DNA from 4 places in the Kitasatospora sp. NBC_00315 genome. Region 3 is predicted to be linked to each of the others. Evidence: riboswitches for the same ligand, from Rfam matches in the RefSeq annotation. Region 3 holds a riboswitch; each other region holds the start of a gene.
What was found. A riboswitch is a leader RNA that binds a small molecule or an ion and turns the genes downstream of it on or off. The one in region 3 is predicted to bind cobalamin.
Positions count from the first base shown of each region.

Region 1 (7,158 bases), 770 kb from region 3:
AGGGCCTGCCCCCAGGCCTTGGCGGCGGCGCCGACGGTCATGGCCAGTGCCCGGCCCGCCGCGCGGGCGTCGTCGGGCAGCAGCTCGCCGCGCTTGTCGACCTGCTCCAGCTCGCCCGCCCAGCGGGCGATCCGGACGGCGTCGACGAGCATCCGGCGGGCCAGCGGGGCCAGCTCGGCCGGCGCCGGAAAGCCTTCGGGTACGGGGACGCGCCCGCGCCCGGGGGCCGGTGCGGGGCCACGGCGGCGGGGTGCGCCGGGAGCGCCCGGACGCGCACCGTCGGGACGGTGGGCCGTACCGGGCAGACGGGTCACCGTCGCGCCGGTACCGATCGTCGGCGGGAGCGGGGCATCACGGTCGCGCGGGTTCCGAGACGTCACGCCGTGCAGTCTTCCCCGTGCACGGGCGTTCTGTCACATCGAGTTCGGCGAGTCTGTGGGGAGCCGGGGCGCCGAAGGCCGCAAGAGCGGGCAACCACCCGCAAACCGGGCCGTCGGATGGTGAACATGGCATGTATGTGACATGACAGGAGTACGACGGCCGGGCTGCCCACCGACCGGCGCGGCCCGCCGTGGGGAGCGCCGGGCCGTGGCGAGTGCCGGGCCGTGGCAAGCGCCCGGGCCCTCGGGAGCCGTCTGCGGGGCTCGGCGGCCGGCCGCCGGGGCCGTTCAGAGCAGCGGCGTGAGAAAGCGGCGCAGGCTCTCCTCGTAGCCGGCCGGGTTCGCGTTCCACAGGGCGGCGTGTTCGGCCCCGGGCACCGGCCGCAGGGTGACCAGGTCCGCCCGCCGGTTCCCGAGGCGTTCGGCGGCGGCCCAGGGGGCGACCGCGTCCTCCGTGCCGTGCAGCAGCAGGGTGGGCACCTGGAGGTCGGTGCCCTGGGCCAGCCGGGCGAAGTCCGCGAGGTCCACCTTGGAGCGCCCTTCGGCGGCCAGCGCGCCCAGCCCGGCGAGCGGGGCGCTGACGCCCGCTCCGGTCGCCTCCCGGCGGATGGTGGCCGGCAGGTCCAGCACCGGCGAGTCCAGGATCAGCCCGCTGACCGCGGAGGCCCAGGCGGAGCGGGCCGCCGTCTGCAGGGCCATGGTGGCGCCCAGCGACCACCCGTAGAGGACGACCCGGCCCGCGCCGCTGTCGAGGGCGAGGCGGATCGCGGCCTCGACGTCGCGCCACTCCGTGTCGCCGAAGTGGCCGAGCCCGTCGGGCGAGGCCGGCGCGTCCTCGTCCCCCCGGTAGGTGACCGAGAGCACCGGCAGCGCGAGCCGGTGCAGCAGCGGTACCGCGCAGAGCGTCTGCTGCCGGTCGGCGCCCGGCCCGTGCACCAGCAGCACCCAGGTGCCCCGCCTGCCGTCCACGTACCAGGCGGGCAGCGGACCGGACTCGCCCTCGGACGCGGTCTCGATGAAGGGCAGCCCGAGCGCGCGCTCCGGGTCGCCCAGGTACACCCGGGGGGTGAGCCGGACGGCCGTGCCGATGTCCAGCGTGCCGTTGTCGGCGCGCTCCAGCCGACGGGTGACGCCCTGCCGGTCGCTCTGCAGGACCTCGCCGACGACCGCGTGCCCCCCGCCGCCCCACTCCAGGGCGTAGCGGCCGGGGCGGGTGGTCTGCGGGGTGGGGGTGAGCACGACGCGTCCGGCGGCCAGGCCCAGCACCCTCACCTGCGCCGCGCCCTTTGCGCCCTTCGCCGCGGCGGCGCGGGGATGTACCGCGCGCTCCGACACCCTGCGTCCGAGTGCCAGGACGGCGATGCCCGTCCCGGCCGCGGCGGCCGCCACGACGGCCGCGGTTCCCCAGCGCATATCCCACTCCCCGCTCTGCTGCCTGCTGCTGTGCCGCGGCGCCGGCCGAGGCCCGGATGCATACGCACACCAGTCCACGCGCCGCGCGGGCGGACGGCCACCGGTGCGGGGCCGTCCGGGGCACGCCGGGCGGCGCCCGAAGGGGGCCCGGGCCGGCCGGGCCGAGCGGGGCCGAGCCGAGCGGGCCCGCGGAGCAAGGGACCCGCGGAGCAAGGGCGCAGGGGACAGGGCGCAGGGGACAGGGGGCAGGGGCAGGGGGCAGGGGGCACGGGCAGGGGGCGGGGCGCAGGGCGCAGGGCGCGGGAGGACGGTCAGACCGGTATGTCGGTGGGGCGCAGTGCCATCAGCTCCCAGAACCGCTCGTCGAGCGGACGGCTCTGCGGGGCCGGCTCGGGCCCGCTCCGGGCACTGGAGCTCCAGCTGCCGGCGCCCCAGTGCCCGGTCACCCGGTACTCCTCCTGCAGTTGCGCCAGGACGGCGCCCAGAGTCTGCGCGGGCACCGGCACCATCCGCCCGATCGCCTTCACCTGCGCCTGCCACCGCCCGTCGACCCCGCGCCGCAGCCGCCGGTCGAGCTCCTCCCCGCGCCCGAGCACCGCCACCACGTCCCGCAGCGTCAGCCCCAGTACCTGGGCCAGGGCGTAGGTCCGGTCCTCGTCGCCGCCCCACTGGCCGCCGTCCTCGACCGCCTGGTAGGCCCGGGGCGCCACCCCGATCCGGCGGGCCGCCTCCTCCCGGCTCAGCTCGCGGGCCAGCCGGAAGTCGCGCAGACAGGCCGGGCGGGTGCCCATCAGCTGGACGGGCGGGCACCACAGCGCCCGGGCCAGGGCGATGAACTCGTCCTCCGACGGCCTGATCTCGCCGCTCTCCCAGCCCAGGACGTGGGCCGGGAGCAACCGCACGCCGTGCGCGGCCATGCCCTCGGCCACCTGAGCGGGGGTCAGGCCCAGGCCGGCCCGGTGCGCCCGGGCCGCCCTCGGCGAGAAGGGCAGCGGCGTCGCGGAGGGCTGTCTGGGTCGCATGGGAGTCGACCGTACGGGCCGTGCCCGGGCCGCCCCAGTCGCCGAACGCACGAAGCCGGGCGACCGGGCCCCCCGGCGCGACTGGTGAATCCTCCAGGGGCGCTCGGCCCGGCGGGCTCCCCGCTCGGAGGTAGTGACGGTTCCCCGGCCGAGGGGAACTACGCGGGTAGCGCCACCCCGGCCGGGGCGGCGGTGGCGCGGCCGTCGGTCCGTCAGGCGGCCGCCCGGGCGGCCGGTCCCGGCGGCGGGGCCGGTGCCGGCGACGCGCCCGGCGTGTGACCAAACCCTCCGTGGCCTCGGTTGACGCCCGGTCGAACAGCGTGATGGGATCCTTCAGCCAAACGGAGGCAAATGGAGAGGAAGCCGGTGCGAATCCGGCGCGGTCCCGCCACTGTCACCGGGGAGCACGTTCCCGCAGGCCCGCAGCCGCCCCTCGGGGCCCGCGACCGGCCCAGGGGGCGTGCCGTACCGGAAGCCAGGAGACTCTCGCCCCCGGTACGTCGATCCAGGGCGCGGACCCTGAGTGAGGACACGCACGCCATGCAGGCTGCCCGGGCCGCCCGTCGGCCGTCGTCGGACCGGACGCCCCCCGGCCGAGAGCGCCACCACACCACCACGCCCCCGCCGTGCGCGGGCTGAACCGCGGCGCGGCCTTCGCCCTCGGCGCCGTCGCCGGCTACCTCGCCGACGCCGGCTTCGCCGACCCCCGCCGCGGCCACCCGGTGGCCGCCTTCGGCACCGCGGCGGGCCGGCTGGAGCGGCTGCTCTGGCGCGACCGGCGAGCGGCCGGCGCCGCCTACACGGCGCTCTGCGTCGGCGCGGTCGCGGCCGGCGCCGCGCTGGCCCAGGGCGCGGTTCGGCACTCCCCCGCCGGGCGCGCCGCACTCACCGCCGCCGCGACCTGGACGGTGCTCGGGGGCACCTCGCTCACCCGGGAGGCCCGCACCATCGGACGCTCCCTCGACGCGGGCGATCTCGCGGCCGCCCGCGACCGGCTGCCGCACCTGTGCGGACGCGACCCGAGTTCGCTCGACGAGCGGCAGATCGCCCGCGCCGTGGTGGAGTCGGTGGCCGAGAACACCGCCGACGCGGTGGTCAACGCGCTGGTCTGGGGCTCCCTCGCGGGCGTGCCCGGCCTGCTCGCCTTCCGCGCGGTCAACACGCTGGACGCGATGGTCGGTCACCGCTCCCCGCGCCACGCCCGCTTCGGCTGGGCCTCCGCGCGGCTGGACGACCTCGCGGGCTGGCCGGGCGCCCGGCTCACCGCCCTGCTGACGGTCTGCGCCGCGCCGCGGCCGGCCACCGCCTGGCAGATCTGGCGGCGGGACGGCTCCGCCCATCCGAGCCCCAACGCCGGCCAGGCCGAGGCCGCCTTCGCGGGCGCGCTGGGCGTCCGGCTGGGCGGCACGCTGCGATACGGCGAGCGCACCGAGCACCGGCCGGTGCTGGGCGAGGGGCTGCGACCGGTCGGGGTGGACGACATCGAGCGGGCCTGCCTGCTGTCCCGCCGGGTCGGCCTGCTCGCCCTCGGCGTCACGGTGGCCGGGCACGTCCTGCTGCGCGGCGCCCGCCGCACGGCCGGCGGTCAACGAGTCGGCGGTCAACGCGTCGGCGGTCAACGAGAGGGTGGCCTGAATTGAGTGGCGCACTGCTGGTCGCCGGGACGACCTCGGACGCGGGCAAGAGCGTGGTCACCGCCGGGATCTGCCGGTGGCTGGCCCGGCAGGGTGTGAGCGTGGCGCCGTTCAAGGCGCAGAACATGTCGCTCAACTCCTTCGTCACGGCCGACGGCGCCGAGATCGGCCGCGCGCAGGCGATGCAGGCCCAGGCGGCCGGGGTCGAGCCGGAGGCGGCGATGAACCCGGTGCTGCTCAAGCCGGGCGCGGACGGCCGCAGCCAGGTGGTGCTGCTCGGACGGGCGGTCGCCGAGGTCGGCGCGCTGGACTACCGCGAGCGCAAGCCCGTCCTGCTGGAACGGTCCCTGGAGTGCCTGGCCGATCTGCGCGGCCGCTACGACGTGGTGGTCTGCGAGGGCGCGGGCTCGCCGGCCGAGATCAACCTGCGCGACCGCGACATCGCCAACATGGGCCTGGCCACCGCCGCCGGCCTGCCGGTGGTCGTGGTCGGCGACATCGACCGGGGCGGGGTGTTCGCGGCGATGTACGGCACGCTCGCGCTGCTCTCCGCCGAGGACCAGCGGCATGTGGCCGGCTGGTTCGTCAACAAGTTCCGCGGCGACGCCCGGCTGCTGCGGCCCGGCCTGGAGATGCTGCACGGCCTGACCGGCCGTCCGGTGCTCGGCACCCTGCCGATGCTCAAGGGGCTGTGGCTGGACGCCGAGGACTCGCTCGACCTCTCGACCGTGGTGGACCGCGAGGACGCCCGCGGCCCGTACGGCGCGGACGTGCTGCGGGTGGCCGTGGTGCGCTTTCCCCGGCTGTCCAACTTCACCGACCTGGACGCGCTGGCCCAGGAGCCCGGGGTGCTGGTCCGCTGGGCCACCCGGCCCGAGGAGCTGGCCGACGCGGATCTGGTGATCCTGCCCGGCACCCGGGCGACGGTCGCGGACCTGGCCTGGCTGCGCGAGCGCGGCCTGGAGCCGGCGCTGCGGGCCCGGGCCGGCGCCGGCCTGCCGGTGCTCGGCGTCTGCGGCGGCTACCAGATGCTGGCCGGCGAGATCGTGGACGAGGTCGAGTCGGGGGCCGGCGCCGTCCAGGGCCTCGGGCTGCTGCCCGCCCGGGTGCGCTTCGGAGCCGAGAAGGTGCTCGCCCGCCCCGTCGGCGAGGCGTACGGGCAGCCGGTCGCGGGGTACGAGATCCACCACGGCGTGGTCGCCGTCGAGGGCGGCGAGCCGTTCGTCTCGGACGGCCGCGGCGGGGCCCTGGACGGCTGCCGGCACGGCGCGGTCTGGGGCACCACCTGGCACGGCGTGCTGGAGAACGACGGCTTCCGCCGCGAACTCCTGCGGGAGGTCGCGAAGCTGGCCGGCCGTGCGTTCGTGCCGGCGCCGGACACCTCGTTCGCCCTGGCGCGCGAGCAGCGCCTGGACCGGCTCGGCGACCTGATCGCGGAGCATGCCGACACCGACGCGCTGTGGCGGCTGATCGAGGGCGGCGTCCCGGCCGACGGGCTGCCGTTCGTGCCGCCGGGTGCGCCGTGAAGAGCTTGACGGGTACGGATGTTGAAGGACCGGCCGAGGAGAGGGACACCGATGAGTGACGTCCGATACCCGTTCACCGCGATCGTCGGCATGGCCGACCTGCGGCTCGGACTGCTGCTCAACGCGGTCTCCCCCGCGGTCGGCGGGGTGCTGGTGCGCGGCGAGAAGGGCACCGCCAAGTCGACCATGGTGCGGGCGCTGGCCGGCCTGCTGCCGTCGATCGCCACCGTGGCCGGCTGCCGTTTCGCCTGCGACCCGGCCGACCCCGACCCGCAGTGCCCGGACGGCCCGCACGACGGCGCCGCCGAGGCCGCCCGCGCCGCCCACCTGGTCGAACTGCCGGTCGGCGTCACCGAGGACCGGATCGTCGGCTCGCTCGACCTGGAACGCGCGCTGGCCGAGGGGGTGAAGGCCTACGAGCCCGGGCTGCTGGCCAGGGCCCACCGGGGCGTGCTCTACATCGACGAGGTCAACCTGCTCCAGGACCACGTCGTCGACCTGCTGCTGGACGCCGCCGCGATGGGCCGCTCGTACGTCGAGCGCGAGGGTGTCTCGGTGCGGCACGCCGCCCGCTTCCTGCTGGTCGGCACCATGAACCCGGAGGAGGGCGAGCTGCGCCCGCAGCTGCTCGACCGCTTCGGTCTGACGGTCGAGATCGCGGCCACCCGCGATCCGCGCGAGCGGGCCGAGGTGGTCCGCCGCCGCCTGGCCTACGACGCCGACCCGGCGGCCTTCGCCGACCGGTTCGCCGAGGACGAGCGCGACCTCGCCGCACGGATCGGCACGGCCCGCGCGCTGCTGCCCGAGGTGGTGCTGACCGATGCGGCGCTGCGCCAGATCACCGCCGTCTGCGCGGCGTTCGAGGTGGACGGGCTGCGCGCCGACATCGTGATGGCCCGCACCGCCGTCGCCCTGGCCGCCTGGGCCGGCCGGACCGCCGTACTGGAGGAGGACGTCCGCCGGGCCGCCAGGCTCGCCCTGCCGCACCGCCGCCGACGCAACCCCTTCGACGCGCCGGGGCTGGACGAGGAGAAGCTGGACCGGACGTTGGAGGAGCACGCCGAGCCGGAGCCCGAACCCGAGCCCGACGACCGTCCCGAGCCGCCCGAGGGCGGGCTGCCGGAGGGCGAAGGTCCCGAGGACGACCCGGACGGCGGCGGTGAGGGCCCCGGCGGCGGCGCCC
Region 1 covers NZ_CP108025.1:2,423,793-2,430,950, forward strand. Annotated here, with positions in the region: gene OG823_RS09610 (hypothetical protein) at 1-380, opposite strand, end outside; gene OG823_RS09615 (alpha/beta hydrolase family protein) at 669-1,793, opposite strand; gene OG823_RS09620 (transcriptional regulator) at 2,105-2,815, opposite strand; cobalamin riboswitch at 3,126-3,322, shown strand; gene OG823_RS09625 (cobalamin biosynthesis protein) at 3,451-4,455, shown strand; gene OG823_RS09630 (cobyric acid synthase) at 4,452-5,975, shown strand; gene OG823_RS09635 (putative cobaltochelatase) at 6,027-7,158, shown strand, end outside.
Region 1: linked by a shared signal. The riboswitch ahead of OG823_RS09625 (cobalamin biosynthesis protein) and the one ahead of OG823_RS12770 (ribonucleoside-diphosphate reductase subunit alpha) in region 3 are both predicted to bind cobalamin.

Region 2 (7,158 bases), 3.7 Mb from region 3:
GAAGCGCTCCAGCTGGGCGCGGATCAGGCGCAGGGCCCGGGGCAGGAAGGCGGAGCTGTTGCCGCCCACGTGAGGCGTGATCAGGGTGCCGGGCGCCTGCCAGAGCGGGTGGCCGGCGGGCAGCGGCTCGGGGTCGGTGACGTCGAGCGCGGCGCTCAGCCGGCCGCCGCGCAGTTCGGCGAGGAGGGCCGTGGTGTCCACCACGGCGCCACGGGCCACGTTGACCAGCAGGGCGCCGTCCTTCATCGCGGCGAGGAAGGCCGCGTCCACCAGCCCCCTGGTCCCGTCGGTGAGCGGGACGGTCAGCACCACGACGTCGGCCCGGGGCAGCAGGGCCGGGAGGTCGGCGAGGGCGTGCACCGGCCCGCGGGCCGCCGTCCGGGCGCTGCGGGCGACCCTGAGCACCTCGCACTCGAACGGCACCAGGCGCTCCTCGACGGCCGCGCCGATCGAGCCGTGGCCGACCACCAGCACCGTACGGTCGGCGAGCGAGGCGAACGATCCGCCCTGCCAGGCACCGGCGTCCTGCGCCCGGACGAAGCCCGGCAGGCCGCGCAGGGAGGAGAGGATCAGGGTGAGCGCGAGCTCGGCCGTGCTCGCGTCGTGGACGCCCCTGGCGTTGCAGAGCGCCGCACCGGGCGGCACGGCCGGCAGCAGGCCCTCGACGCCCGCCGACAGGCTCTGCACGATCCGCAACCGGGGCATCCGCGCGAGCAGCGGCACGGCCGCCGACGCGAAGGTGTACGGGACGACGAAGAACTCCACCTCGTCGAGCACCCTGCGGGGCGGGCCCTCGCCCCGGCCGTCCCACAGTTCGGCCGCCACCCCCGGCAGGCCGATCCGCTCGGTCGGGTAGGGAAGCAGGATCCTGGCCGGGGGGCCGGCGGGCCGGGCGCTCGAAGGGCTCATGAGCCGATCTCAACAGCGATCACCGGCGACGGCAAACCCCGGCCGCCGGGGTCGGTGCCCCCCGTCCGAGAGCCGTTGCCCGGCCGGGCGGCACCGTCCAGGCTGCGCCGTCGTCCGGGAGTGCCGGGGCCGGGCCGGGCCGGGGACGGGCCGGGGACGGGCCGGGCCGTGTGCGGGCGCCCGGCCGGTCCCCGGCGTCCTCGTCAGCCGGTCAGCTCCGCCCGGACCAGGCGCGCCGCTTCGACCAGGTGCTCCAGGGAGGCCCGGGTCTCCGGCCAGCCGCGGGTCTTCAGTCCGCAGTCGGGGTTGACCCAGAGCCGCTCGGCGGGAATGGCCGCCAGGCCGGCGCGGAGCAGGGCGGCGGCCTCCTCGGTGCCGGGCACCCGCGGGGAGTGGATGTCGTAGACGCCCGGCCCGACCTCACGGGGGTAGCCGGCCCCGGCCAGCTCGTGGGCGACCTGCATGTGCGAGCGGGCCGCCTCCAGGGAGATCACGTCCGCGTCGAGCTCGTCGATCGCGGTCATGATCTCGCCGAACTCGGCGTAGCACATGTGGGTGTGGATCTGGGTGTCCGCCCGCACGCCCGAGGTGCTGAGACGGAAGGCCCCGGTGGCCCAGGCCAGGTAGGCCGGGCGGTCCGCGGCGCGCAGCGGGAGGGTTTCGCGCAGGGCGGGCTCGTCCACCTGGATGACGGCGGCGCCGGCGGCCTCCAGGTCGGTGACCTCCTCGCGCAGGGCGAGGGCGACCTGGCGGGCGGTGTCGGCGAGGGGCTGGTCGTCGCGGACGAAGGACCAGGCGAGCATGGTGACCGGGCCGGTGAGCATGCCCTTGACCGGACGGTCCGTCAGATCCTGTGCGAAGCGGTACCAGTCGACGGTCATCGGGTGCGGACGGGAGATGTCGCCGGCCAGGACCGGCGGGCGGACGTAGCGGGTGCCGTAGGACTGCACCCAGCCGTGCCTGGTGGCGAGGTAGCCGGTGAGCTGTTCGGCGAAGTACTGGACCATGTCGTTGCGTTCGGGTTCACCGTGGACGAGGACGTCCAGGCCGGCCTTCTCCTGGTAGGCGATCACCTCGCGGACCTCGGCCTCCATCCGCTCGCGGTAGCCGTCGGCGCCGAGGCGCCCGGCGCGCAGGTCGGCGCGGGCGGTGCGCAGTTCGGTGGTCTGCGGGAAGGAGCCGATGGTGGTGGTCGGCAGCAACGGCAGGCCCAGCCGGGCCCGCTGGGCCTCGGCCCGCTCGGGATAGGTCCGGGCCCGGCGGGCGTGCTCCGCCGTGGCGGCGCCGGCCCGGGCGCGGACGGCCGGGTCGTGGGTGAGCGCGGAGGCGGCGCGGGAGGCCAGGTCGGCGCGGTTGGCCGCCAGTTCGGCCGTCAGGGTGTGCGTGCCCTGGCTCAGGGCCCTGGCGAGCAGCACGGTCTCGTCGGTCTTCTGGCGGGCGAAGGCCAGCCAGCGGGCGACCTGCGGGTCGAGGTCGCGCTCCGCGTCGGCGTCGAGCGGGACGTGCAGCAGGGAGCAGGACGGCGCGACGTCCACCCGGTCGGCCAGGCCGAGCAGGGTGGCCAGGGTGGCGAGCGACTTCTCCAGGTCGTTGATCCAGATGTTGCGGCCGTCCACCACCCCCGCGACCAGGCGCTTGCCGGGCAGGCCGCCGACGGCGGCGAGTTCGTCCAGGTTGGCGGCGCCGGGCCCGGTGAAGTCGAGGGCGACGCCCTCGATCGGGGCCCTGGCCAGGATCGGCAGGGCCTCACCGGCTCGGCCGAAGTACGTCGCGACCAGGATCCTGGGTCGGTCCGCGAGAGCGCCGAGGTCACGGTAGATCCGCGCCGCGGCGTTCAACTCCGCCGGGCTGCGGTCCTGGACGAGCGCGGGCTCGTCCAGCTGGACCCACTCGGCGCCGGCCGCTCGCAGGTCCGCCAGGAGCTCGGCGTAGACGGGCAGCAGGCGGTCCAGCAGGGTCAGCGGCCGGAAGTCCGCCGCCACCCCGGGGGCGGGCTTGGCGAGCAGCAGGTAGGTCAGCGGGCCGACCAGGACCGGCCGTGCGGTGTGGCCCAGCGCGATCGCCTCGCGCAGTTCGCCGACCGCCTTGGACGAGTTGGCGGCGAATGCGGTGTCCGGTCCCAACTCGGGCACGAGATAGTGGTAGTTGGTGTCGAACCACTTGGTCATCTCCAGCGGTGCGACCGCCTGGGTGCCGCGGGCCATGGCGAAGTACCCGTCCAGCGGATCCGCCTCGACGGCGGCGCGGTGCCGCTCCGGAACGGCGCCCACCGCGACGGTGGCGTCGAGCACGTGGTCGTACAACGAGAAGTCCCCGGTGGGCACTTCGGCGATACCGGCCTCGGTGAGGCGCCGCCAGGTGTCGCGGCGCAGCCCGGCGGCGGCGGTGCGCAGGTCGGCCGCGGTGACGCGCCCCGCCCAGTACCCCTCGATCGCCTTCTTCAGCTCTCGGTTCGGGCCCTGACGCGGGTAGCCGTGGACGGTGGCCGGCGGTGTGGTCGAACTCGGTGACACGGAACTCTCCTTCGCGAGTCGCGTTGCGATCCCGGGAGGGCACGGGGGCACGAAGGAACAGCAGTCGGGGCGTGGCACCGGGATGGGCCCGCCCGCTCCGCCGACCCGCCCACGAGGTCACCGAGATCACCGCGTGCGGTCGCACACGGGCAGTGGCAGGTCTTCGGACTCATGGGCACACCGGTCGGGCCTTCGGCCTGTCCGGCACCTACTGGCCGTCGCTTCCCGGGCCCCGCTGGGGCCCAGTGCATGTGACGGCGGTCGTTCCCACTCACCGCTGCGGGGCAGTCCCGGATTCACACCGGGTTCCCTCTTACGACGCACCTGCCTGGCGGACAGGGCGAACCAACTGCGAGCCACAGCCTAGTACGCCGGCCGCGCGTCCGTGAGATCCCCCGCCCACCGCCCGGACCGACGAGCGGGACAGGCGATGTCCTGGCCGCCTCCGCACCGGGCGGCGACCGGCCCCCCGGAAGGGCCGACGGCCCGAACCGGATCCCGGCGGAGGGCGCCGCGGTCGCCCTGGCGGGCGAGGCGCGTCTGCCCGCTTCGTCCGACGCCGCTCCCCCACCCGCTGGTGACCGGCCGGTCGGCGCGGGACGCCGAGCGGGCCGCGCGGCTGCGGAATGCCGCGCGGGCCGCGCCTCAGACGACCAGGACCCGGCGCCCCCGGGTATGACCGAGGCGGCTGTCGGTGTGCGCCGCCGCTGCCTCGGTGAGCGGGTACGACTTCTCGACCGGGATGTGGAGTCTGCCCGTGGAGATGAGGTCGACGGCCTCGGCGAGCGCGTCCGGCACGCTCCCGGCCACGCCGGAGAACCGGACGCCCAGCTGCGGCGCGCCGAGGTCGGCGATGGAGACGACCTTGCGCGGGTGCCCTGTCAGCTCGACGAGTTCGCGGATGACGCCCGAGCCGGCCAGGTCGAGGGCCGCGTCGACCCGGCCGAAAAGCCGCACCCGGTCGACCCAGCCCTCGTGGTAGGTCGTGGCGAGGGCGCCCAGGCCGCGCAGGTAGTCCTGGTTCGCAGCCCCGGCCGTGCCGATCACCGCGATGCCGCGCGCGCGCGCGATCTGCAGCACCGCCGACCCGACGCCGCCGGACGCGCCGCTGACCAGCAGTGTCTGGCCGGGCCGCACGCCGACCTCGCGGATGACGCGCAGCGCGGTCTCCACCACCGACGGGTACCCGGCCGCCTCCTCGAAGGGCAGCCCCTCGGGCATCCGGGCCCAGGCCGACAGCACAGCGAATTCGGCGTACGTGTCGGCACCTTCGCCGAACACGCGGTCGCCGACCTCGACCCCCTCGACGCCCTCACCGACCTCGTCCACCACCCCGGCGGCGTCCAGTCCGAGCCCGGCGGGCAGCTCGACCGGATGGGCTCCCAGAACCTGGCCCTCCCGGATCCTCCAGTCGACGGGGTTGACACCCGCCGCCCGTACGGCGATGCGTATCCGACCGGGGCCCGCGTGGGGCTCCTCGGCTTCCACCAGTTGCAGGACCTCGGGACCGCCGAACTCGGCGAAGCTGATTTTCCTCATGCGGCCGAAGATAGACCTAACAGTTAGTGTTTCACAACAGTTATTGATTCATACCTGGTAGGGTCATGGCATGACCGAGCCGCCCGGACGCCGCGACCGCAAGAAGGCCGTGACGCGCCAGAAGATCGCCGACACGGCGCTGCGCCTCTTCCTGGAGCGCGGGTACGACGCCGTGGGCATCCGTGACGTGGCAGCCGAGGCCGACGTGGCCGTCACCACCGTCTTCGCCCACTTCGCCTCGAAGGAGGCCCTGGTGTTCGAGCGCGACCAGGACTTCGAGCAGCGCCTCACGCGGGCGGTGATCGACCGGCCTCCGCTCGACCCGCCCGTCCCGGCACTGCACCGCGAGGTCCAGGCCCTGGTGCGGCACTGCACGGCGGAGGGCAGTGCACCCGTCCGACGCATGATCGAGGGATCGCCCGCCCTGCGGGAGTACGAGGAGTCGATGAGCCTGCGTCACGCGCAGGCGCTGGCAGCGGCACTGGCCGCCGATCCCCACCTGACCCGGAGTACGACGGCCTGCCGGGCGACCGCGCGGTTCGCCATCGACGCCTACGCGCTCGCCTGCCGGGCGGACGATCCCGAGGCCACGGTGGACGAGGTCTTCCGGATGATCGAGGCGGCCTGGGAAGCCACCGCGCCCTGAACCGGGGCGCCCGCGCACTGCGGCCGGGGCCGGGGCACGACGCATGCGGCTTGCCCCGGTTGGCCCCTCCCGGATCCGTTCGCCCGATCAGGTGCCCCCCGTCGGCCCGGGTCCTCGACTCGGACACCGGGTGGACTCGGCCGACCGGCCTGAACAGTGGACCGCCGAGCCCGGCGCCGGGCCGGGCAACTTACCCGGTTCAGCGATGACATCCGCGCCAGGATGCGGACGGCGGGGTGCGGGCGGCAGGGCGGCCGCAGTGAACCGGACGCCGGAGTTGCCGCCATCGTGCCTGCCCCGCCGGCGGATTGACGACATCGCAGGTGAGGACAACCGGCCGGAATTCCGTCCGCCGGATGGCGTCGCGATCCATTGACAGCGACAAGGCCCGACCTTATGGTCTGGGGCACTTACTCGGTTAAGTCATGCCAGTGCCGCACGTGCGCCTCGGCCGGATCCCGGCCGTCGCGCGCGTGCGGCCGCCCCTGCCGGGCCCCTCCACCACCCCACCCGGCGCCCCCGCCACGGCGACCCGACGACCGGGGCGGCACCGGCCGGCAGCACCCTCGCTGTCCTGGCCACGGCAACGGCTGACCGACCCCACACGAGAGAGCCGAACCGGTATGCGCAGAGCACTTACCTGGTCCACCGCCCCGGCCGCCCTGCTGGCACTCATGCTGGCACTGTTGACGGCCCCCTCCACGGCCCAGGCCTTCCCCGCCTCCGCCAAGCAGGACGTGCTGGCCTACCTGAAATCCATCACCGGCACGAGCATCGTGTCCGGCCAGCACAACAAGGAGCCCGCGAGCGCTCCCGGCCAGTACACCCAGCAGGTCAAGGACATCACCGGCCAGTACCCGGGCCTGTGGGGCGGCGACCTGATGTTCAACGCCGCCGACGTCGCCAACCGTCAGAGCGTGATCGACCAGGCCAGAACGGAATGGGCCAACGGCTCCCTGGTCGCGCTGACGTGGCACGTCTGCCCGCCCACCGGCGGCAGTTCCTGCGCCTTCGACGGGGGCGTCAAGTCCAGCATCACGGATGCCCAGTTCAACCAGATCATCACCGACGGCACGGCCCTCAACCTGGCATGGAAGCAGCGCCTCGACGAAGCCGTTCCCTACCTCCAGCAGTTGAAGGACGCCGGGGTGCCGGTGCTGTTCCGTCCCCTGCACGAGATGAACGAGTCCTGGAACTGGTGGGGCCACCGCCCCGGTGCCTCCGGCAGTGCCCGCCTCTACCAGATCACCCATGACTACCTGGCGAACACCAAGGGTCTGAGCAACCTGATCTGGGTCTGGAACGTCCAGGACAATCCGGCCGGCGGCTGGAGCGGCTACTACCCCGGCGACGCGTACGTGGATGTCGCCTCGCTGGACGCCTGGTACAAGGACTACCCCAGTGCCGCGGACTACCAGCAGTTGCAGGCCATCGCGGGGAGCAAGCCGATGGCCATCGCGGAGTTGGGGAAGATCCCCACCGCCGCTCTGCTGGACGCCCAGCCTCGCTGGTCCTACTTCATGATGTGGTCCGAGCAGTTGAAGGGCGACA
Region 2 covers NZ_CP108025.1:6,894,112-6,901,269, reverse strand. Annotated here, with positions in the region: gene OG823_RS28980 (2-hydroxyacid dehydrogenase) at 1-909, opposite strand, end outside; gene metE (5-methyltetrahydropteroyltriglutamate--homocysteine S-methyltransferase) at 1,113-3,422, opposite strand; cobalamin riboswitch at 3,559-3,787, opposite strand; gene OG823_RS28970 (NADP-dependent oxidoreductase) at 4,068-4,961, opposite strand; gene OG823_RS28965 (TetR/AcrR family transcriptional regulator) at 5,032-5,607, shown strand; gene OG823_RS28960 (glycosyl hydrolase) at 6,231-7,158, shown strand, end outside.
Region 2: linked by a shared signal. The riboswitch ahead of metE (5-methyltetrahydropteroyltriglutamate--homocysteine S-methyltransferase) and the one ahead of OG823_RS12770 (ribonucleoside-diphosphate reductase subunit alpha) in region 3 are both predicted to bind cobalamin.

Region 3 (7,158 bases):
CATCGCGGCGCCGGCCACGCTGGTGCGCACGCTCCTCGACCGCTGGGTGGCGGCCGCCCCCGGCAGCCGCGCCTACCGCGACCTGGAGGAGGTCTGCTGACCCCCGGTACGGCCGCGGACCGGAGTAAGGGACGGCGGCCCTCCGGGGGCCGTACCCTTGAGCGGTCACCCCGGCAGACCCATGGGAAGCGGAAGAATCGATGGCGGAGCAGCACGACCACACCCACGAGCACGACCACGAGCACGGCGAGGCGCAGGCCGCCCCGCTGAAGGTGGTCGGCGAGGAGCCGGACCTCTCCCGCGGCACCGCCCGCCCGATCACCGTGGTCGGCAACCCCGTCCTGCACCACGCGTGCAAGGACGTCGTCGCCTTCGACGCGGAGCTCTCCGCGCTGATCGACGACATGTTCGTCTCGATGTACGCCGCGGAGGGCGTCGGCCTGGCGGCCAACCAGATCGGCGTCGACGCCAAGGTCTTCGTCTACGACTGCCCGGACGACGACGGCGTGCGCCACATCGGGCACGTGATCAACCCGGTGCTGGAGGAGCTCCCCGCCGGGCGCCGGGTGCTGGACGACAGCAACGAGGGCTGCCTGTCCGTCCCCACCGCCTACGCCGAGCTGGCCCGCCCCGACTTCGCGGCGGTGACCGGTCAGGACAAGGACGGCAACGCGATCCGGGTGGAGGGCACCGGCTTCTTCGCCCGCTGCCTCCAGCACGAGACGGACCACCTGTACGGCCAGCTGTACATCGACCGTCTCTCCAAGCGGGACCGCAAGGACGCGCTCCAGCAGATGGCCGAGGGAACGCCCAAGTACGCCACCGTGCCCAACGACTGACGTCACGACGGACCGAGGGGCCCCGCCCGCGCGACCGCGCGGGCGGGGCCCCTCGGCGTCCGGCTAGAAGTCGTCGTCGAAGGCGACCGTACCCTCGACCGCCACCTGGTACGCGGAGACCCGGCGCTCGAAGAAGTTGGTCAGCTCCTGGACGTTCTGCAGCTCCATGAACCCGAACGGGTTGCTGGAGCCGTAGCGCACCGGCATGCCGAGGCGGGCGAGCCGCTGGTCGGCGACGGTCTGCAGGTACTCCCGCATCGACGCGGTGTTCATGCCCGGCAGGCCCTCGCCGCAGAGGTCCTGGGCGAACTGGAGCTCGGCCTCGACGGCCTCCTCCAGCATCGCGGTGACCTGCTCGGCCATCTCGTCGTCGAAGAGGTCCGGCTCCTCCTGGCGGACGGTGTCCACCACGGAGAACGCGAAGTCCATGTGCATGGACTCGTCCCGGAACACCCAGTTGGTGCCGGTGGCCAGGCCGTGCAGCAGGCCCCGGCTGCGGAACCAGTACACGTACGCGAAGGCGCCGTAGAAGAACAGGCCCTCGACGCAGGCCGCGAAGCAGATCAGGTTGAGGAGGAACGCGCGGCGGTCCTCCTTGGTCTGCAGCGAGTCGATGTGGTCGACCGCGTTCATGTACTTGAAGCAGAACTGCGCCTTCTGGCGGATGGAGGGGATGCTCTCCACCGCGTCGAAGGCCGCCGCGCGGTCGTCCGGGTCGGGCAGGTAGGTGTCGAGCAGCGTCAGGTAGAACTGGACGTGCACGGCCTCCTCGAACAGCTGCCGGGACAGGTAGAGCCGCGCCTCGGGGGAGTTGATGTGCTTGTAGAGGCTCAGCACCACGTTGTTGGAGACGATCGAGTCACCGGTCGCGAAGAAGGCGACCAGCCGGCCGATCATGTGCCGCTCGCCCTCGCTGAGCTTGGCGAGGTCGGCGACGTCGGAGTGCAGGTCCACCTCCTCGACGGTCCAGGTGTTCTTGATCGCGTCCCGGTACCGGTCGTAGAACGACGGGTAGCGCATCGGACGCAGCGTCAGCTCGAAGCCCGGGTCGAGCAGCATCTTCTCGCGGCCGGGCGTCTCGGGGGTGGGGGTGCTCACTGGCAGGCCTCGCAGGACTCGGGGTTCTCCAGGGAGCAGGCGAGCGCCGCCTCCTCCTCCGGGGTGAGGGTGGGGGTCGGCACGGAGACCGGGGCCGGGACCGCCGCGCGGGCCGCGCCGGAGGCCGCCTGCGCGATCCGGGTCGCCGGGCGCGAGCGCAGGTAGTAGGTGGTCTTGAGACCGACCTTCCAGGCGTACGCGTACATGGAGCTGAGCTTGCCGATGGTGGGCGCGGCCATGAAGAGGTTCAGCGACTGGCTCTGGTCGATGTACGGCTGCCGGGCGGCGGCCAGGTCGATCAGCGCACGCTGCGGCAGCTCCCACGCGGTGCGGTACAGCGAGCGCACCTCGACGGGCAGCCAGTTGAGCTCCTGCACGGAGCCGTTGGCCTCGCGCAGCGCGTCCCGGGTCTGCGCGTCCCAGACGCCGAGCTCCTTCAGCTCGCGGACCAGGTACGGGTTGACCTGGAGGAACTCACCGGAGAGGGTCTCGCGCTTGAACAGGTTGGACACCTGCGGCTCGATGCACTCGTAGACGCCCGCGATCGAGGCGATGGTGGCGGTCGGTGCGACGGCGAGCAGGAGCGAGTTGCGCAGGCCGGTCGCGGCGATCCGCGCGCGCAGTGCGCTCCAGCGCTCCGCCCACTGCGGGGCCGTCTCGAAGTGGTCGATGTGCAGCTGACCGCGCGCGGCGCGGGTCTCCGCGTACGCCTCGTGCCGGCCCAGCTGCTCGGCCAGCTCGCTGGAGCGCTCGTAGGCGACCAGCATGATGCGCTCGGAGATCAGCGTGGAGAGCCGCTTGGCCTCGGCGGAGTCGAAGTCCAGGCGCAGCCGGAAGAAGACGTCCTGCAGGCCCATCACGCCCAGGCCCACCGGCCGCCAGCGGGAGTTGGAGGCGCCGGCCTCGGGGGTCGGGTAGAAGTTGATGTCCACCACGCGGTCGAGGAAGGTGACCGCGGTGCGCACGGTGGTGTCCAGCCGCTCCCAGTCCATCGCGTTCAGCAGGTCGGCGGAGGTGGCGCCGGGGGCCACGTGGGCGCCCAGGTTGACCGAGCCGAGGTTGCAGACGGCGGTCTCGGAGTCGTCCGTGACCTCGATGATCTCGGTGCAGAGGTTCGAGGAGTGCACGGTGCGGCCCGGCACGGCGGTCTGGTTGGCGGCGCGGTTGGAGGCGTCCTTGAAGGTCATCCAGCCGTTGCCGGTCTGCGCCAGGGTGCGCATCATCCGGGCGTACAGCGTCTGCGCGGGGATGGTGCGCTGGGCCTTGCCCTCGGCCTCGGCCGCCAGGTAGGCGGCGTCGAACTCGGCGCCCCACAGGTCGACCAGCTCGGGGACGTCGGCCGGGGAGAACAGCGACCAGTCGGTGCCCGCGTTGACCCGGCGCATGAACTCGTCCGGGATCCAGTGCGCGAGGTTCAGGTTGTGGGTGCGCCGCGCCTCCTCGCCGGTGCTGTCGCGCAGCTCCAGGAACTCCTCGATGTCCGCGTGCCAGGTCTCCAGGTAGACGCAGGCCGCGCCCTTGCGCCGGCCGCCCTGGTTGACCGCCGCCACCGAGGAGTCCAGGGTGCGCAGGAACGGCACGATGCCGTTGGACTTGCCGTTGGTGCCCCGGATCAGCGAGCCGCGCGAGCGGATCCGGGAGTACGACAGGCCGATGCCGCCGGCGTGCTTGGAGAGCCGGGCGATCTGCGCGTAGCGCGAGTAGATCGAGTCCAGGTTGTCCAGCGGCGAGTCCAACAGGTAGCAGCTGGACATCTGCGGGTGCCGGGTGCCCGAGTTGAACAGGGTCGGCGAGGACGGCAGGTACGAGAGCGCGCTCATCAGCGCGTACAGCTCGGCGACCTCGCGCACCGCCTGCTCGTCGTCGCCGACCGCCAGGCCGGACGCGACGCGGAGCAGGAAGTGCTGCGGGGTCTCGACCACCTTGCGGGTGATCGGGTGGCGCAGCAGGTAGCGCGACTGCACGGTGCGCAGGCCGAAGTACTCGAAGCGGTCGTCGCCCCGCTGGTCGATCAGCGCGTCCAGCGTGTCGGCGTGCTTCGCCACGAACGCGGCGGCGGCGTCGCCGATCAGGCCCTCGGCGTGGCCGACGGTGATCGAGGCGGAGAAGGAGACGGCGCCCTGGCCGACGGCCTCGTCCTGGATCTCCAGCGCCAGCAGGCGGGCGGCGAGCTTCGAGTACTGCGGGTCCTCGGCGATCATCGACGCGGCGGCCTCGACGGCCAGCCCGCGCAGCTCCGCGAAGTCGGAGCCGGCGTTGCGGCCGCGCAGGGCGGCGGCGGCGACGTGGCCGGGGTCGACCTCGGGCAGGTCGGCGCTGCGGTCGGTCAGCAGCCGCAGGAGCGCTCCGCCCGGGTCGGAGACCTTCGGGTCGGACGGGGCGGAGGTGCTGGAACCCTGGGCGGGCAGGGTGGCTGAGGCAGCGGTGGTCAAGGCGCTTCTCTCCTGGCGGCGGCGGTCGGCGAGGGGGCGGACCGGACCGTCTGGGCGCAGGGGAGCGCAGCGCGGACACCTGACGGCGCGCGCACATCACCCCCCTGGCCCACCCGCGAGGCCCGGACGTCACTGCTGTGCTGCTGGCGACTGCGGGGACGCCCTGGAGCACACCGTCGGCAGGTCATCGGACTTGCGGATGCTGGCCCAGCCACCCGCTCACCGCTGCGGGGCAGTCCCGGATTTCCACCGGGTTCCCCTGCTTCGACAGCGAGGGAAAGCATACATGTAGTGGCGGCTGACTATCGCGGCCCCATATGTAGTGGCGACTGGCGTGTTGCGCACAGGAAGCCGGTCGCTGCACTCAGTGCATGAGGAACACACGGTAGGTGCCCGAGTCGACCGTCGTGGAGGTGAACTGCGCGATCAGACGGTAGCGCCCGCTGCTCTCGACGGCCTCGGTGATGACCTTGGTCACGGCGGCCGGCGCGGTGCTGTCGAGCACCACCAGGGTGAAGTAGCCGTCCCGGATGGCGGCCGCGGTGCCGTCCTGTCCCTGGTGCCTCACCCCGGCCGGATCCTGGTAGTCCGTCCCGGCCCGGGCCGAGACCCACTGCTCGGGCCGGGAGACGCCGCCCAGGTAGTACTCCGGCAGGCCGTCGACCTCGGTGAGGTAGTGGCCCTGGGGCGTGGCGTTCGCGCGCAGGACACCCATCAGGCTGCCGGAGTCGGGGCCGTTCTGGAATCTCAGGGCCGCCTGGTCCAGGCCCAGGGCGAGCAGTGCGACCCAGACCAGGATGCCCAGCTGGGGGTGGCGGAAGTGCGCGCCGACCAGCCGGGTGATGCCCACCCCGGCCAGCGGGGCCGCGAAGAGCATCCCGAAGCCGATGTGGCGGAACATCACCGCCGAGGAGTTCTGGTACGCGTGCAGCGCGGGGATCAGCAGCGCCGCCGCGCACAGGGTCGCACCGAGCGCGGTCCGGCGCAGGCGCGACGCGGTGACGGCGTCGGTGTCGGGGGATTCGTTCATCCGCTCCCGGCGGACGTAGGCGACCGCTCCGGCGATGGCGAGCACGGTGAACAGACCGCCCCACTGGACGGCGGCGAGGAGGATCGACCCGGCCGACTGCGTCCCTCGGGCCGGGATCGTCGCGTGCGTCCAGACGGCCGCCGGAATGCCGAAGGGCAGCAGCACGCCGACGGTTCCCAGCCCGAGCAGGAGGGAGCGCAGCACGGCGGGGAGGGCGCCCCGGTGCGGCCACGCGGTGATCAGGGCCAGCGCGAGCAGGACGGGCAGCGCCGGCACCGAGGCGTACTCCACCGCGGCCGCCAGCGCCGCGGCCGGCGCGGCCAGCAGCACGGTGACCACCGGGGCCCGGGCGGTGAGCGTGATCAGCCAGGCCGCGAGCGCCACCAGCATGACGGCGAGGGCGTCCGGCGCGGCGTAGAAGCCGACGACCACGGTGGACTGCAGGACGGCGTACGCCCCGGCACCGCAGATGGCGGCGCGCTCGTTGAAGAGCCGTCGGGTCAGCGAGTAGAGCAGGGTGGTGGTGAGCAGGGCGAAGACCAGGCTGATCAGCCTGGCCCCGAACACACCGCTGGCGTTCACGCCGAAGCCGGCCAGCGGCGGATACAGCCAGGGCAGTCCGGTGACCTGGTGGATCAGGTCGGTGGTGACCGCGGTGCCGTCGCTCAGCCGGGCCAGCTCCTGGCGGCCGACGATCAGCGAGACCGCCTCGTCCGGGTGCGCGGCGCTGTTCAGACGCAGCGAGAGCGCCGCCTGGATGGCCAGCACACCGAACAGCAGGCCGCGGCCGATCCAGCGCCGCCGGGGGCTCGGGGCCGGATCCCAGCCGGTGTCGGGGACGCGCGGGATCCGGTAGGGCGCCAGCTCGACGGCCCGGGCCTCGTCGGCGCTCCGGGGCTCCTGGACGGCCCGGGCCTCGTCGGCGCTCCGGGGTCCGTCAGGGGCCGGACCGTACCCGCCGTGGCCGACCGGTCGGGGCGCGTACCCGGCGTCCTCGGACGGATCGTCGCCGGCCGGCTCGAACCACTGAGCGCCGTGCTCCTCGGTACGGGGGTGCCGGGCCTGCCCGGCCTCGTCGGGCGGGGTCCGGGCCGGCGGCTGCGGGGTGAACCAGGAGTCGGTCTCTGGGGGCATCATGGGTTCCGGATGTCGAAGCCGTAGCGAGGGTCGGAGGCGCGTTTCTTGTAGTCCTCGAGGGACTGCGCCGAGGTCTCGACGCGCCAGTCCGACCGCTTCACGATGTTGAACCAGACGAAACCGATGACGTCGTCGTGGGCCGCCAGACCGCCGAAGAGCTGGTCGATGTCCGAACGCCGGCGCTTCTCGCCCTCGGAGGCGGTCTCGCTGATGAAGAAGGGTTTCTTGCTGAAGGTACGGATCTCCGTCATCGTCGAGCCGTACAGGGTGTCGAAGGTCTTCGGCCCGCTCAGGGTGAAGTAGCCCGTCATGCCGGCCCAGTCCACGTAGGTGTCGCCCGGGTAGTACGGGGCCAGCCGGGTGTTGGGGGCGGGGATGATGATGTTGGGGCTCCAGACCCAGATCACGTTGGTCGCACCGGCCTCGTTGAAGAGGTCGTGGACGTGACGCCAGGCCGCGACGAAGTCGGCGGCGCTGGAGGCCTGCCGGCCCCACGGGTACCAGTCGCCGTTCATCTCGTGCGCGATGCTGATCGCGATCGGCAGGTTGAGCTTGGCGGTCGCCCTGGCCACGCCCTTGACGTAGTCGTCGGTCCGGCCGGCCGCGATCGACGCCAGCGAGT
Region 3 covers NZ_CP108025.1:3,197,492-3,204,649, reverse strand. Annotated here, with positions in the region: gene OG823_RS12785 (tetratricopeptide repeat protein) at 1-100, shown strand, start outside; gene def (peptide deformylase) at 201-839, shown strand; gene OG823_RS12775 (ribonucleotide-diphosphate reductase subunit beta) at 903-1,898, opposite strand; gene OG823_RS12770 (ribonucleoside-diphosphate reductase subunit alpha) at 1,934-4,345, opposite strand; cobalamin riboswitch at 4,530-4,670, opposite strand; gene OG823_RS12765 (glycosyltransferase family 39 protein) at 4,734-6,536, opposite strand; gene OG823_RS12760 (glycoside hydrolase family 26 protein) at 6,533-7,158, opposite strand, start outside.

Region 4 (7,158 bases), 3.8 Mb from region 3:
CGGTGTACGGGGCGGCGGTGGTCTTCCTGGCGGCGTTCTGGGACCAGTCGACCAGGACCCGGCCGACCCGGCGCGCCTTGGCCATGGTGTGCACCACCAGCTCCGGATGCTCCCGCTCCAGCTCTGCCGCCACGGCCTTCGCATAGGCGGAGACGTCCGCGCTGGGCGTGGGGGTGATCGGCACCAGCAGGTGCAGGCCCTTGGAACCGGAGGTCTTCACCCAGCAGGTCAGACCGTCGGCGGCGAGGCGCTCGCGCAGCAGCCCGGCGACGGCGCGACAGGTCAGGATGTCGGCGCCGTCGCCCGGATCGAGGTCGAGCACCAGCCGGTCGGCCACGGCGGGCCGCGCGGCGTGCCACTGCGGTACGTGCAGTTCGACGCAGCCGAGGTTGGCCGCCCAGATCAGCGCGGCCGCGTCCTCGATCAGCACCTGCCGCAGACCCCCGGCGCTGCTGGGCACCTCGGCGGTGCGCACCCAGCCGGGGGTGCCCGCCGGCGGGCTCTTGGCGAAGAAGCGCTCTCCCTCCACGCCCTCGGGGCAGCGCAGGAAGGAGAGCGGCCGGTCCCGCAGATGCGGCAGCAGGGCGGACTGCACCTCGGCGTAGTAGCGGAGCACCTCTCCCTTGAGCGTCCCGGTCTGCGGGAAGTAGACCTTCTCCAGATGGGACAGCGAGAGCCGGCGCCCCTCGACCACCGTCACCGGCACGGCGACCGCCGACCGGGCCGGGCGTCGTGAGCGGCGGTCAGTGGGTCCGGTCCTGGAGGTCGGCCATGGCCACCGCCCAGCGGACGTACTTGTTGCGGCCGAGGTCGCCGACGGTCTTGATCTTCAGCGCGGCGAGCGCCTCGCCGTGGGCGTCGGTGACCCCGGCCAGCGCGGCGACCGGGGCGTCCAGCACCTCCGGCAGGCTCAGGTTCTCGTACTTCTTGTCCAGGACCTTGTCGAGGTCGGCGGTGACGGTCATGGCGGGGCTCCTTCACGGGAACGGTCGCACGGGCGGGGTCGATGCCACCCAGGCTCCGGCCGGCGCCGGTCCGTCGCCATCCCGATCGGCCAACCGGGGGACGGACGGACCGCGTGCCCCCGTCTCCGTCCCCGTCCCGTCCCGTCCCGACCGCACGCAGACCTCACCGCCGGCTCAGCCGGCCGCCCCGTCGGCCGGGCCACCGCACCGCACGTTCCACCGTCCGGCCCGGCCGCTCAGCTCGGTGACGGAGAGCGGCCGGACGTCCAGGCGCCAGAAGGCGGGCCCGGGTACGCCCAGTGCGTGCAGCACCGCGGCCCGGACCACGTCGGGCTCGACCACGGCGAGCAGTGGCCCGCGCACGGCGGAGCCGGCTTCGTCCGTACGCGTTCCGTCCGTACTCGTTCCGTCCGTAGTGAGCCGGTCCGTGGCGAGCCGGTCCGTGGCGAGCCGGTCCGAGGCGAGCCGGTCCGAGGTGAGCCCGTCCAGCCATGATCCGACCCGGGCGAGGAACTCCAGCAGGCTCTCCCCGCCGTGCGGGGCGACGGCCGGGTCGGCGAGCCAGCCGGCCAGCGCGTCCGGCTCGACGGCGGCCACCTCCGTGAGCGTCCGCCCGGTCCAGCGCCCCATCGCGCAGCCGGCGAGCCCGGGCACCGGATCCGCCTTCAGGCCGAGCGCCCCGGCCGTCGCCGCGCAGCGGGCGGACGGCGAACTGAGGGCGTGCCGGCCGGCCGGGAAGGCCGGCGCGGCGTCCCGGGCCTGCCGCAGGCCGACCGGGTCCAACGGCCCGTCGGCGTCGAAGCGCGCCTCCCGCAGCGCCGTGCTCATCGCTGCTGAGACCAAGCTCACGCGTACCGTCAAGGCTCTCTCCGTTCTGTCCAACTCCGTTGCCGTGGACCCGAGTCGCTCCGTACACCCGGCGCTCGGGGCGCCCGTCGGCCGGGGGCGTGACCCGGCCGGGCGGTCGCGCGCCCTTGGCGGGCCCGCCCGCAGACGGTACCTTCGAGCCCGATACGACGACGGTATGACGGAAGTCCGGTGAGAATCCGGCACGGTCGCGCCACTGTAAGCCCGCGGAACCGCCCACCTGGGAGGTGCCTGTCGGGGAGTCAGACCCGATGCCGTCGTCTCTGCACCATCTAGCGGGACGCGAGTTCCCGAGGAGGTCCTGATCATGGCGCACACCGCTGCCCCCACGGCCGTTCCGGCCGCCCCTCTGACCCTGCCCGTCAAGGCGATCCTGCCCTGGGCGGTGTTCTTCGGCATCCTGATGCTGGCACTGATCTACTTCGTCGGCGCCGAGCAGGGCGCCACCTCCCTCATCTCCGGCGCGAGCGTCCACGAATGGGTGCACGACGGCCGCCACCTGCTCGGTTTCCCCTGCCACTGATCCCGGGGGAACCCTGCGCATGAACTCCACAACTGTCAGATCCCTGCTGGTCCGCGGCATGCTCGCGGGCCTCGGCGCGGGGCTGCTCGCCCTGGTGGTCGCCTACCTGATGGGCGAACCGCACGTGGACGCGGCGATCGCCTTCGAGGAGGCGCACAGCCACGACCACGGCGAGGTCGAGCTCGTCAGCCGGGCCCTCCAGTCAACTGCCGGGCTGGCCACGGGCGTTCTCGTCTACGGCGTGTCGCTCGGCGGTCTGGCCGCACTGGGCTACTGCTTCGCACTCGGCCGGATCGGCCGCTTCGGCCCGCGTGCCACCGCCGCCCTGCTCTCCGGTGCGGCGCTGGTCGCGGTCTACCTGGTGCCGTTCCTCAAGTACCCGGCCAACCCGCCGTCCATCGGCGATCCCGCGACGATCGGCGAACGCACCACGCTGTACTTCCTGATGATGCTGCTCAGCGTGTTGCTGGCGGTCGCGGCGGTGATCGTCGGCAAGCGGCTGGCGCCCCGCCTGGGCAACTGGAACGCCACCGCGGCGGCGATCGTCGCCTTCGGTGCCGCCGTCGGCCTGGCGTACGTGTTCCTCCCGGCGATCAACGAGGTGCCGGAGGACTTCTCGGCCACCCTGCTGTGGCAGTTCCGACTGTCCGCGCTCGCCATCCAACTGACCCTCTGGGCATCCTTCGGCCTGCTCTTCGGGTACCTGGCCGAACGCCTGCTGGTGCCGAGGCCGGCCCCGGCCGCCGAGCGCTCCGGCGCGCCGGAGGCCGTCACCGGCGCCGTCTGACCCGCACGACCGCACGGTCCGAGAAGGCCGGTGGACGCGACCTCACGCCGCGTCCACCGGCCTTCGGCGTCTCCTGCCGCCGAGCCCGGATCAGGCCAGGGCGAGGAACAGCTTCTCCAGTTCGGCCTCGGTCATCGGCGGGGCCTCCCCGTCGGCGGTGGCCAGGCACTGCCGCATCCCGCTCGCCACGATCTTGAACCCGGCTCGGTCCAGCGCCCTTGAGACCGCGGCGAGTTGGGTGACGACGTCCTTGCAGTCGCGGCCGGCCTCGATCATCGCGATCACCCCGTTGAGCTGCCCCTGGGCGCGCCGCAGGCGGTTCAGGACGGCGCCGACGGCCTCCTCGTCCACAGTCATGTCGCTCCTCCTCGTGGTGTGCACCCATCGTACCCCCTGGGGTATCGGGCCGACCGACCCTTGGCGCGGTCGGTCTCCAGGGCGCACCGGGAGAGCGGCGGTTTGCACGCACCGAGGAACCGGACGAAGCGACCGGACGAAGCGACCGGGCGGCCGTGGTGTCGGGCGGGCGTACTGTGGGAGCCGGTGCCGCGACGCGGGCCGGGCCCCCGTGCACGGGGGTGCATGAGGCACCGTCAAGCCCGCGCGGACGCCCAGGATCCGGTGAAGGAGCTCACAGATGACCGCTGCGCCGACGCCCGAACCGACGCCGGATCCGGCAGCCGGCCGGGCACCGGCGCCGCTGCCCGAGGCCTTCTACCGGCCGCTGGGGCCGGGCCGCTACGAGAGCACGGCGGCCACCGCCGGACCGTGGAGTCCGAAGACCCAGCACGGTGGCCCGCCCTCGGCGCTGCTGGGCCGGGCGCTGGAGCGGCACGCGGCCCGGCCGGGCCTGCGGATCGCCCGGATCACCGTGGAGCTGCCGTATCCGGTGCCGGTGGGCGAGCTGGAGGTCGCCGTGCGGACCGTACGCGGCGGCGGGCGCACCGAGCTGCTGGAGGGCGAGATCACCTCCGACGGCCGGCCGGTGCTGCTCGCCCGGGCCTGGCGGATGGTCGCGAGCCCGGCCGACACGCCCGCGCTGCGCCCGGTGCCCGGGCCGCCACCGCTGCCACTTCCGGGGCGCAGGCCGGCGCCCACCATGACCGGCGCCCACCCCGACGGCTACCTCGCCGCCACCGAGTGGCGGTTCGAACCGGGCCGGGGGTTCGACAGCTCCGGGCCGGGGACGGCCTGGGGACGCCAGCGCATCCCCTTGGTGGCGGGCGAGAGCGACACCCCGCTGACCCGGGCGCTCACCCTGGCCGACAGCTGCTGGGCGGTGGCCTTCGAGCTCGACCACGTCCGACGGCTGGTGATCAACACCGACGTCACGCTCGCGCTGCACCGCGATCCGGTCGGCGAGTGGTTCTGCGTGCGCGCCGCGACCGCCGCCAGCCCCGGAGGTTCCGGACTGGCGTCGGGACAGCTCGACGACCGGACCGGTGACTGCGGCAGGATCCTGCAGACCCTGCTGGTGGCGGAGCGCTGACCCGGCCGGCGGCGCCTCCCGGCGGGCGGCTGAAGGCAGGCACCGACGCCGCCACCGCCACCGCCACCGACACCGACACCAGCACCGACACCGCCACCGCCACCGCCACCGGCACCGACACCGGCACCGGCACCGGCACCGGAGCAGTCGGGCTCGCGGGGCCCTGACGTCGCAAAACCGCCAGCCCGCCCACCCCGACCGCGACCATGCTGGACGGACGCACGAAGCCGCCCGCCGACGCGGGGCCACCCGGCCCACCACGCCACGGCCGGCGCCGCCCGAACGGAGAGATCCCGATGAGCCGCTCCAGCACCGATCCGCGTGCCCGAGCCCGCACCCATGCCGTCCTGGACAGCCCGTACGGCCCGCTGACCCTGGTGGCCGAGGGCGAGTGCCTGGTCGGCCTCTACATGGAGGCCCAGCGGCACCGGCCCGATGAGGCCGCCTTCGGCGCCCGGAGCCCGGAGCCCGACGGCGCTCCGTTCGCTGCGGCCGCGCGGCAGTTGGACGAGTACTTCGCCGGGCGGCGCGAGACCTTCGACCTCCCGCTGACGCTGCACGGGACGCCCTTCCAGCAGCGGGTGTGGGCCGCCCTGCGCGAGATCCCGTACGGGCGGACCTGGTCGTACGGGGAGCTCGCCGATCACATCGGCCGGCCGACGGCGGCCCGGGCGGTCGGGCTGGCCAACGGCAGGAACCCGCTCGGCGTCATCGTGCCCTGCCACCGGGTGGTCGGCGCCGACGGCAGCCTCACCGGCTACGGCGGCGGGCTGCACCGCAAGCAGGCGCTGCTGGAGCACGAGCGCGCCCTGCCCGTCGGCGGGCGGCCCGCCACAGCCGTCTGACGCGGCCCGGGCCGGGGGCACGCTCCTGACGGCGTGGCGCGGCGCGGGCCGGACGGGGCCGGCCGCCCGCCCCGCTACTCGGTGGCCGGCTCGATCGGGGTGAGCAGCCGGTGCGGTCCGGCGAGGGCCCTGGAGACCGGATCCCGCCGCAGCGCCGGGTCGGCGCCCGGCCCCTCGCGTACCGTCACGTCCTCGGGTGGCACGAAGGCGCCGCAGCGGGGGCAGGCACCGGCCGGGTCGAGCCGGGTACCGCAGGAGGCGTGGGCGAAGAGCATCCGGGGGCCGCCCTCGGTGAGGTGCGCGCCGCCCCAGCGGGCCAGCGCGTGGACCGGCAGCCACAGCTCGCGACCGGCCTCGGTGAGCACGTACCCCTGCCGCGGCGGGGACTGCTGGTACGGCTCCTTGCGCAGGACGCCGGCCGCGACCAGCGACCGCAGCCGGCCGGTGAGGACGGCGCGCGGGATGCCGAGGTGCACCAGGAAGTCGTTGAACCGCCGGACCCCGTAGAAGGCGTCCCTGATGATCAGCATGCTCCAGCGCTCGCCGACCACCTCCAGCGCGCGGGCGAGCGAGCAGTCCTGCCGGGCGTAGTCGGTGCCGAGTGCCATGGGCCCGATCCTACCGGGCAGGTTCGGTGAACAGACCCACGGTGATAGCGTGACCACAGGTTCATTCACCGAACTCATGGGAGCGTCATGGCCACCGCCCTGCCCGCAACGTCCCCGCCGGCGCCGGCCGGCGCCGGCCCCGCCACCGGCCTGCGCGGCCCCCGGGCGACGCTGCTGATCACCGGGTTCGCCACCCTGCTGGTCCTGGTCGACTACACCGCGCCGACCACCACCCTCGCCCCGACCGCCGCCGCGCTGGGACTCGGCCCGTCCGCCCAGACCTGGGTGCTCACCGGCACCCTGGTCGGGCTCTCCGCCCTGCTGCTGACCGCCGGAAGCGCCGCCGACGACCACGGCCGCAAGCGGGTCTTCGGGGCGGGCGCCGTGCTGCTCCTGCTGTCCACCGCGTTGTCGGCGGCGGCCCCGGACGGTGCCGTCTTCCTGACCGGCCGGATCCTCCAGGGCTGCGCCTCGGCCGCACTGCTGGCCCCCGCGCTCGGCCTGATCGGGCAGGCCCATCCGGCCGGCCCGGCCCGGGTCCGGGCACTCGGCGTCTGGGGCGCCTCGGTCGGCCTCGGCATCGCACTCGGCCCGGTCTACGGTGCACTGCTGGTGGGCGCGGCGGGCTGGCGTGCCGTGTACGGGGGGCTCGCCGGCCTCGCCGCGGTCCTGGTCCTGCTCGCGGTGGCCGGGCTCCAGGAGTCCCGCAGCGAGCGGCCCCGCCGGATCGACGGGTGGGGCGTCGGGGCCCTCGCCGCCGGCTCGTCCTGCCTGATCGCGGGGCTGGCCGAGGCCCGGCAGGGCTGGGACCGGGCCCCGGTGGCCGTCCTGCTGGTGCTCGGGGTGCTGCTGCTGGCCGGCTTCGTCCTGGTCGAGGCGCGGGCCGCCGAGCCGATGCTCGATCTCGCGCTGCTGCGCGACCCGGGCTTCGTGGCCTCCAGTGGCGGCGCGCTCTTCACCGGCCTGTCGATCGTCGGTCTGATGAGCTACCTGCCGACCGTCCTTCAGGTCTCGCTCGGGGTCTCCCCGGTCGCGGCCTCGGGCGTGCTCGCCGTCTGGTCCGGGCTCTCGGTG
Region 4 covers NZ_CP108025.1:6,987,740-6,994,897, reverse strand. Annotated here, with positions in the region: partial or broken gene ligD (non-homologous end-joining DNA ligase) at 1-706, opposite strand, end outside; gene OG823_RS29385 (hypothetical protein) at 744-965, opposite strand; gene OG823_RS29380 (histidine phosphatase family protein) at 1,140-1,793, opposite strand; cobalamin riboswitch at 1,943-2,106, shown strand; gene OG823_RS29375 (CbtB-domain containing protein) at 2,140-2,355, shown strand; gene OG823_RS29370 (CbtA family protein) at 2,375-3,142, shown strand; gene OG823_RS29365 (metal-sensitive transcriptional regulator) at 3,233-3,499, opposite strand; gene OG823_RS29360 (thioesterase family protein) at 3,780-4,631, shown strand; gene OG823_RS29355 (methylated-DNA--[protein]-cysteine S-methyltransferase) at 4,928-5,476, shown strand; gene OG823_RS29350 (winged helix-turn-helix transcriptional regulator) at 5,551-6,084, opposite strand; gene OG823_RS29345 (MFS transporter) at 6,172-7,158, shown strand, end outside.
Region 4: linked by a shared signal. The riboswitch ahead of OG823_RS29375 (CbtB-domain containing protein) and the one ahead of OG823_RS12770 (ribonucleoside-diphosphate reductase subunit alpha) in region 3 are both predicted to bind cobalamin.